DNA from 2 places in the Proteus faecis genome. Region 1 is predicted to be linked to the other one. Evidence: riboswitches for the same ligand, from Rfam matches in the RefSeq annotation. Region 1 holds a riboswitch; the other holds the start of a gene.
The links. Region 1 has a riboswitch for thiamine pyrophosphate ahead of thiB (thiamine ABC transporter substrate binding subunit). Riboswitches for the same ligand answer to the same signal wherever they lie in the genome.
Positions count from the first base shown of each region.

Region 1 (4,740 bases):
GAGTATTTGGCGCCATAAATAGGGAAACTCAAGAAAGCGAAAACGTTGCCAGCCATTCATACCTAATTGTGAGGCTAATTGACGTTGCTCTGGCGAGATACTTTCGAGAGCTTGCAATAACATTCGGGTTGCTAATGGCATATTGAAAAAGATGTGAGCTAACAAAATGCCTTGCAAACCATAAGGAGTAAATTGGTAATCGATACCTATCCATTCACAAATTTGAGCAATCCATCCTACTCTGCCATAAACGGTTAAAATACCAAACAGTGCAACTAGAACAGGTAACACAAGACTCATGGCACATAGGCGTAAAAACAGTGTTCGCCCTTTAAATTGGCGTCGATAGAGTGCTTTGGCGAGCCAAATAGCCGGTAATATTGAAAATAGTGCAGATAAAAAAGCTTGCCAGAAAGTAAAACGGACGACATGCCATAAATATTCATCAGCAAAAATTGAGGATAGCTCACCACTTGGTGCGTTAACCCATAGTGCGCCAAATGACAATAACGCCACAATTAGCAGTAAGCCCGAGGCACATAGCCCCGGGATAAGCCATCTTCCCATTAGCGACTAACCGCAGATTGCCAATTACGAGTCCATGTTTGGCGCTCTTTGGCGACAATATCTGCATCGAATTGCAATGATTTTTCGGGTTTAGGCATCAAAGAGTAGACGTCTGGTAATGGCATATCGATAACAGGATACATCCAATTAGTAGTGGGTATAGTTTCTTGGAATGCAGGGGTTAACATGAACTGCATAAATTGTTGTGCTAATTCCGGTTGTTTACTTGATTTAAGTTTTGCAGCAACTTCGACTTGCAAGTAGTGCCCTTCATCAAAAATCGCAGCCGCATAGTTATCTTTTTTATCTGCTAAAATGTGATAACCGGGAGATGAGGTGTAGCTAAGCACAAAATCACCTTCGCCTTTTAAGAATAAGCCATAAGACTCACTCCAACCTTTAGTGACTGTCAGCGTTTTTTCTGACAATTTTTTCCATTCAGTCGCCGTGTTTTCAGGATACAGTGATTGCATCCATAACATTAAACCTAAACCCGGCGTACTGGTACGAGGATCTTGATAGAGAATTTTCCATTTCTCTTGACTGTTTAGCAGTTCAGCCATGCTTTTAGGTGGGTTCTGGACACGGTTTTTATCATAAATAAAAGCAAAGTAGCCATAGTCATAGGGCACAAAGGTATCGTCAGTCCATTTTTCAGGTAAGGCGAGTTTGGATGTATCGATATTGCTTGGTGCGAAAAGCCCGGTTTCTTTTGCTGCATGGATCAGATTGTTATCCAACCCTAAAATAATATCAGCTTTGCTTTTATCACCTTCCATGCGTAAGCGATTAAGTAGAGATACACCATCAGACAGAGCAACCAGTTTTAGCTCGCAATCACATTGTTGTTCAAATGCTTTTTTTATTGCAGGCCCAGGCCCCCAATCTGCAGTAAATGAATCATAGGTGTAAACGGTGAGTGCGGGTTTTTGTGCTAAGGCTTGAGTTGAATAAGTGCCCATCATGCCCAGTGCGCCTAGAAGGAAAGTAAAGCGAAGTGATTTATTTAACACGTTTAGTTCCTCAGTAAAAGTCAGGTAGGATCTGAGGAGTAAGGATAGCAAACCAATGAATATTGCAACATCCTGACTCAAATCCCTACGCCAGTATTAGCTGGATCAGGTTCCACGAGTTTTTCTCAGCCTAAAAAGGCACCCCGTTGAGACTTTCCCATTGTAGATAAATACACGCGCCATGCAAAGTCTGTTGATAGAGGTTTACCGTTTGTGGGTAGTATGAAACAATGAGTTATCTTTCAAATTTGGTTATTGAGGTAGTCTAGTGATTGATGATGATGGCTACCGCCCGAATGTAGGGATTGTAATTTGTAATCGGCAAGGGCAAGTGCTTTGGGCTCGTCGCTATGGGCAACATTCATGGCAGTTTCCTCAAGGGGGAATTAATCCTGGAGAATCGCCAGAGCAGGCAATGTACCGAGAGTTGTTCGAAGAAGTTGGGTTAAGTCGCAAGGATGTCAAAATTCTTGCCTCCACACGTAACTGGTTACGTTACAAGTTACCTAAGCGTTTGGTGCGTTGGGACACAAAACCTGTTTGTATTGGACAAAAACAGCGTTGGTTCCTTTTGCAGTTAACAAGTAATGATAAAGACATTAATGTTCAACAAAGCAAAACGCCAGAATTTGATGGCTGGCGTTGGGTGAGTTATTGGTATCCTGTTCGACAAGTCGTCTCTTTTAAACGCGATGTTTATCGGCGTGTAATGAAAGAGTTCGCACCAGTAGTCATGCCATTGCAAGAACAAATGTCTTTATCACGTCCATCGTATGGATATCGGCGTAAAAGGTATTAGATAACACTATGCTGACACGTTTGCGAGAAATTGTAGAAAAAGTGGCTATGGCAGCAGGGCTTCCAGAAGCGCTTGAACTCTTAGTCAAGGAAACGTGTCAGGCAATGCACACGGATGTGTGTTCTATTTATCTTGCCGATAAACAACGTAGCTGTTTTTATCTTATGGCAACCAAAGGGTTAAAAAAACCTAGAGGGAGAGCCGTTAGCCTTTCATTTAATGAAGGCGTGGTTGGTGAAGTGGGACGTCTTTCAGAGCTTATCAACCTCGCTGATATTCGTGAACATCCTAGCTTTAAATACCTTCCTCAAGTTAAAGAAGATGATCTCCGTGCTTTCCTTGGCGTTCCTATTGTCTACCGTCGCCAACTCCTTGGTGTATTAGTTGTTCAGCAAAAAGAGCGTCGCTTATTCAATGAAAGCGAAGAATCTTTTATGGTGACACTGGCGACACAGCTTGGTGCTACATTATCGCAAGTACAAACTAAAGGGCTTTTTGGGCAATATCGCCAAAGTCGGATTAAAGCACTTTCAGTTTCGACTGGCGTGGTTATGGCTTATGGTTGGCAAGAAGTCTCTCAACCTATTCTTGAAAATGTTTTTAAAGCCAGTGCGCTTGATATAAAAGCAGAGTTAAATCGACTTACGGTAGCTTTAGAAGATGCTACTGCAGAATGTCGTCGCTTTAGTAAGCGATTTATGGCGAATGCGCAAAAAGAGAGTGCCGCCATCTTTGATCTCTACTCGCATTTACTTAATGATCCACAGCTTAAACATAAAATGACCGCAATCATTACACAGGGGTATGTAGCAGAGTGGGCGGTTAAAGTCGTAATTGAAAAAGTGGCATCCCAATTTTCTAGCTTAAAAGATGGTTATATGCGTGAGCGAGCCTCTGATCTTAAAGCATTGGGGCGCCGTTTATTATTTCATCTAGATGATGATCTAAGTTCAACTAATATTTGGCCAGAGCGTTTTATTCTGGTTGCTGATGAATTAAGTGCAAGTTTATTGGCGGAGTTACCAGAACAACAACTTGCTGGTGTCATTGTTCGAGATGGCGCAACGCATTCGCATTCTGCCATTCTTGTTAGAGCGATGGGGATCCCCGCGATTATGGGGGCTGATATTCAACCAGAGCTTTTACACAATCGCATGCTTATTCTTGATGGTTATCGTGGTGAAATATTTATTGAGCCAGAACCTTTTATTACTCAAGAATATAAACAAATTATTGATGAAGAGAGCGTATTAAGCCAAATTGCAGAAGAGCAGCTTGAACAGCAAGCGGTTTTAAAAAATAGTGAGACAGTTAGCGTTCAATTGAATGCGGGATTAAATATCAAGTATGAGCAACGCATTAGTGTGGGAATAGATGGCGTTGGTTTATATCGTACTGAAATTCCTTTTATGCTACAAAGCGGTTTTCCATCTGAAGATGAACAGAAAAATCGTTACCGCGAAATACTCTCTTTTTTTCCTGATAAACCTGTTGTATTGCGTGCTTTAGATATTGGTGCTGATAAGCAACTTCCTTATATGCCAATTAATGAGGAAAATCCCTGCTTAGGTTGGAGAGGCATAAGAATATTGCTTGATCAGCCTGAAATCTTTCTTATTCAGCTACGAGCAATGCTAAAAGCAAACCTCGAATTTAAAAATTTGAAAATTTTGTTGCCGATGGTGACAAGTATTGATGAAATTGACGAAGCAAGAACATTGCTATTACGAGCATGTGATGAAGTGAGTCGAGAGCTAAACTGTGAATGTGTCCCACCTCCGCTGGGTATTATGCTTGAAGTACCTTCATTGGTATTTATGCTGTCACAATTAGCTAATCGGGTCGATTTTATCTCAGTGGGAACAAACGATCTGACGCAATACTTGCTTGCGGTCGATCGTAATAATACCCATGTAGCATCACTCTATGATAATTTGCATCCTGCCTTATTGCGTTCACTGAATTTGATTGCAACACAATGCCAATATTATCAGTTACCCGTAAGTGTTTGTGGCGAAATGGCGGGTACGCCAATAGGGGCATTGCTGTTAATAGGGCTCGGTTTTAGGCAGTTAAGCATGAGTGGTCGTAGTTTACCTAGGGTAAAATACTTATTGCGCCATCTTGATCCTGTGATGTTACAGCCTTTTATGCAACAGATACTGCAAGCTGAAACGGCAACAGAAATTAAAAAATTGTCTTCTGAATTTATGGAACGACAAGGATTAGGTGGATTAATTCGCGGGGGTATTTAGTCGGCCTTCGTATAAGCCTTTTCTATGTTGGTAATAAATAACCAGCACAGAAATTATTGATTAAGTGAAGTAGGGAATAATGAGTATAAGCTACCTTAAATTTCCA
Region 1 covers NZ_JASVWV010000009.1:71,830-76,569, reverse strand. The annotation lists gene thiP (thiamine/thiamine pyrophosphate ABC transporter permease ThiP) at 1-567, opposite strand, end outside; gene thiB (thiamine ABC transporter substrate binding subunit) at 567-1,580, opposite strand; TPP riboswitch at 1,645-1,736, opposite strand; gene rppH (RNA pyrophosphohydrolase) at 1,849-2,379, shown strand; gene ptsP (phosphoenolpyruvate--protein phosphotransferase) at 2,388-4,634, shown strand; gene lgt (prolipoprotein diacylglyceryl transferase) at 4,714-4,740, shown strand, end outside.

Region 2 (4,740 bases), on a different contig from region 1:
GGTTCAGTTTCATCAGGATACAGGCAGTGATAGCAGCCATAAGTAAAAGGTGGTTCAAACACCATTAGTTGGCCACTAAACCCTACAGCACTGCCACTGATAAGCGAAGTTTGCTGTGTGACACAAGCACGGTTAATCGCTTGGCGTGTGAGCATGTTATCTGTGCAATCTAAAACTAAATCGACCTCTTTAACTAATTTATATAATGAATCATCATTAATACGTTGTTTATAAGAGGTAATTTTTATATCCGGATTTAATGCAAGTAGAGTCTGCTTTGCGACCTCTGATTTTGCATCAGGAATATCTTGAGTACGATAAAGAATTTGACGTTGTAGATTAGAAACATGCAATTCATCATCATCAACTAAAATAAGTTCGCCAACGCCTGCACCTGCAAGATAAAGAGAAGCAGGAGAGCCTAATCCACCCAGACCAACAATCAGTACCTTTGCTTGTTGAAGCTTATTTTGACCTTCTAAGCCAATATCTTCTAACATCACTTGTCGGCTATAACGCATAAAATCATTATCATTTAGCATGCTGGTTTTCCTTCTACTAATTCTAATAACTTACGAGTCACTTGTTGCCAATCTGGTGCTTTTGTTATTGCACTGACTAAGGCTACGCTCCCAACGCCAGTAGCAACAACATCAGGCACTCTTTCTAGTGAGATCCCACCAATAGCAACAGTTGGAAAATCAGGTGTCAGAGCTACTTGATGCTTGAGTGCCTTCAAACCTTGAGGTTTAGATGGCATATCTTTTGTTGTGGTTGGAAATATATGCCCTAATGCAATGTAAGATGGGCGTAATATTTTCGCTCTTTGTAATTCCGCTTCATCGTGAGTGGAAATACCAAGACGTAATCCTGATTGTTTAATGGCATTAAGGTCAGCAATATCAAGATCTTCTTGACCAAGATGAACACCGTAGGCGTGATGTTTAATGGCGAGTTGCCAATAATCATTGATAAACAGTCTTGCCTGATACTGTTTGCCTAGTTTTATTGCTTCAATGATCTTTTGTTCAACATCGTCTGGTTGTTTATCTTTTATGCGTAATTGCAGGGTGGTAACGCCTGTTTTTAACAGGCGTTCGATCCACTCAACAGAATCAACAACAGGATAAAGCCCAAGCTTTTTTTCTGTCGGTGCAAAAGGTGTGTTAGAGGATCTGTTCATTTTCAGTCACCTCAATATTGGTGATTTCTGCACTGTGGTATAACTCACTGCCATGCTCTTTAAAGGCTTGAGACATTTGTTCCATACCAGCCGCATAATCGCGTACTTCTTGCGTTATTTTCATTGAACAGAATTTAGGTCCACACATTGAGCAGAAGTGAGCGACTTTTCCTGATGCTTGAGGCAAGGTTTCATCGTGATATTGACGTGCCGATTCAGGATCAAGCGCTAAATTGAATTGATCTTCCCATCTAAACTCAAATCGCGCTTTTGACATTGCATTATCACGGATTTGAGCGCCAGGATGCCCTTTGGCTAAATCGGCAGCATGAGCGGCGATTTTATAAGTAATAAGACCTTGTTTTACATCTTCTTTATTAGGTAAGCCAAGGTGTTCTTTGGGCGTGACGTAACACAACATCGCACAACCAAACCAGCCAATCATTGCTGCACCAATACCTGAAGTAAAATGGTCATAACCCGGTGCGATATCAGTCGTTAGTGGGCCCAAGGTATAAAAAGGTGCTTCATGACAATGCTCTAATTCTTCTGTCATATTGCGGCGGATCATCTGCATTGGAACGTGGCCAGGGCCTTCTATCATGACTTGAACGTCATATTCCCATGCAATTTTTGTCAGTTCACCTAGCGTATGTAATTCAGAAAATTGGGCTTCATCGTTCGCATCTTGAATTGAACCCGGTCTTAGCCCGTCGCCGAGCGAAAGGGAGACATCATAAGCCGTACAAATTTCGCAGATTTCACGGAAATGTTCGTAGAGGAAATTCTCTTTATGGTGTGATAAACACCATTTCGCCATTATTGAACCGCCACGAGACACAATACCCGTGAGGCGTTTTGCGGTCATTGGCACATAACGTAATAAGACACCAGCATGAATAGTAAAGTAATCAACCCCTTGCTCTGCTTGTTCAAGCAAAGTATCACGGAATATTTCCCAAGAGAGATCTTCAGCAATACCGTTAACTTTCTCAAGTGCTTGATAAATTGGAACTGTACCAATAGGAACAGGGCTATTGCGAATGATCCACTCACGCGTTTCATGAATATAACGGCCGGTTGAGAGATCCATTACGGTATCTGCTCCCCAGCGTGTAGACCAAATTAGTTTTTCAACTTCTTCTTCAATAGAGGAGGTTACCGAAGAGTTTCCGATATTGGCATTCACTTTTACTAAGAAATTTCGCCCAATAATCATTGGCTCTGATTCTGGGTGATTGATATTGGCAGGAATGATTGCTCGACCAGCTGCAACTTCTTGGCGCACAAACTCAGGAGTAATGTTGTCAGGAAGATGAGCACCAAAGCTAAATCCTGCATGCTGTTGGCGTAAAACTTCGCTACGAATTCTCTCACGCCCCATATTTTCACGAATAGCAATAAACTCCATTTCAGGCGTAATAATGCCTTGGCGTGCATAATGTAACTGTGTAACACGTTTGCCATTTAGCGCTTTTTTAGGGCTTGGTTTTAACGGGAAGCGCAGATGTTCTAATCCAGCATCAGAAAGGCGTTGTTGGGTGAAATCTGAACTTAAAAGTGAAAGAGTTTCCGTATCATTGCGCTCATCAATCCATGGTTGGCGTATTTTTTTTAATCCAAGATTAACATCAAGTTGAGACGCGGGATCACCATAAGGGCCTGATGTGTCATATACGGGTACGGGTTCATTCTCTTCAAAAATAGGGGAGTCTTTTGATCCTCCTACTAGCGTTTTATCAAGTTGGATCTCACGCATTGGTACCTTAATGTCAGTACGTGAGCCTTCGAGGTAAATGCGGTTTGAATTTGGAAAACTTACGCCTTGAATGGTGCTGATAAACTCTTGAGCAGCATCACGCTGTTCTTTTCGTGGGCGCTGTTTGTTGTTTGTTGGTGAAATATCTTTGACGGATATAGTTTGATTTTGGGACATAGCATTTCCTAATAAATATCATGCAGGCGGTAGCCTGTCGGGTGAATATTGAGAAAAATGCTTGTCTGGAGGTCGCAGGGAGTATCGACAGATAGGTGTATATGGGAGTGTAAAAAATATACGTAATAAAGCTATCAAAAGGTCGAATCACTCTTGTTCCCTTCGCGGGTATTAACCCGATCAGGTTCCGCGGATCCCGAATTAACGGTCTCAGCCTGTGTTTATAATAGCCTTATAAACACTAGGCACTCCGACAAGAAGATGTCCAGTATATGAAAGATTTTAAAAACTACAAGTCCGACATGGGTTATTTATTGAAATTCCGCTGTTGGTATTTTCACCTTTTTCTGGGGGGATTTAAATAATGATCACTCTCAGTAACATTAATATAATTTATTGGTTTGAGTGAGAAAATATTAATAGATAAGAGAAGAACGTCATAATTCATTGAGTGGTTCTTGTTAAAGAGAGTATCCTTTATTCTATATCATTATTTTGGATAGAATGGTCGTTATGCATTTATATACATTAACAGGCTTAGAAAAGGGCTGGTGGACAGTCAGTCTTGGTGGGCGAGTGTGGTTACCTAAAGGTGAACTTCCATTTGGCTTAGCTAAAGATTGGGATCTCATTGGTCAGCACGCCAAAATTGTGGGTGAATGGCAGGGTGAAACAGTTTGGCTTATTCATGGAAAAATGGATAACGATATGTGTTCACCAAGACTTATCGCCTCACAAGATGAAAACTTATTTAAATTAGTCGGCCGTGGTGTCCAACTGGCTGAGTTTTATCGTTCCCACCGTTTTTGTGGTTATTGTGGTTCTAAAATGCGCCATAGTGAGAGTGAATGGGCATGTTTATGCGATAACTGTCATGAACGCTATTATCCGCAAATTGCCCCTTGTATTATTGTGGGTATTCGCCATGAAGATAAAATCTTGTTAGCACATCATGTTAGACATAAACATTCACCTCTTTACACTGTACTCGCTGGCTTTGTTGAGGTTGGTGAAACATTAGAAGAAGCCGTAGCCCGTGAAGTGTTTGAAGAGAGCAATATTCGCATTCGCAATATTCGCTATGTATCTTCTCAGCCTTGGCCGTTTCCTCATTCTTTAATGATGGGCTTTTTAGCTGATTATGATGGTGGTGAATTACGTCATGATCCTTCTGAATTAATGAGTGCGGGTTGGTATCGCTACGATCAATTACCGCAGATCCCACCGCCAGATACTATCGCCAGACGTTTGATAGAAGATACGATAGCCAATATTCGACAAGATAAAGAGAAGAACTAAATAAAGGCGCTGTCTGCCAACAGTTATTTTTCCAGCATGTTACAATGCATGCTATTTTGCGGCCCTATTACTGTTAATGGAGTTAGTCATGAGTGAGTTGAAAAACGACCGCTATTTACGTGCGCTGTTGCGCCAACCTGTTGATGTCACCCCAGTTTGGATGATGCGTCAGGCAGGCAGATATCTTCCTGAATATAAGGAAACACGGGCACAAGCGGGGGATTTCATCTCATTGTGCAAGAACACAGAATTAGCATGTGAAGTGACATTACAGCCTTTAAGACGGTTTCCTTTAGATGCTGCTATTTTATTTTCTGATATT
Region 2 covers NZ_JASVWV010000020.1:6,730-11,469, reverse strand. The annotation lists gene QSH13_RS16970 (HesA/MoeB/ThiF family protein) at 1-542, opposite strand, end outside; gene thiE (thiamine phosphate synthase) at 536-1,183, opposite strand; gene thiC (phosphomethylpyrimidine synthase ThiC) at 1,167-3,119, opposite strand; TPP riboswitch at 3,260-3,382, opposite strand; gene nudC (NAD(+) diphosphatase) at 3,633-4,418, shown strand; gene hemE (uroporphyrinogen decarboxylase) at 4,507-4,740, shown strand, end outside.
Region 2: another riboswitch for thiamine pyrophosphate. It lies ahead of thiC (phosphomethylpyrimidine synthase ThiC); the one in region 1 lies ahead of thiB (thiamine ABC transporter substrate binding subunit).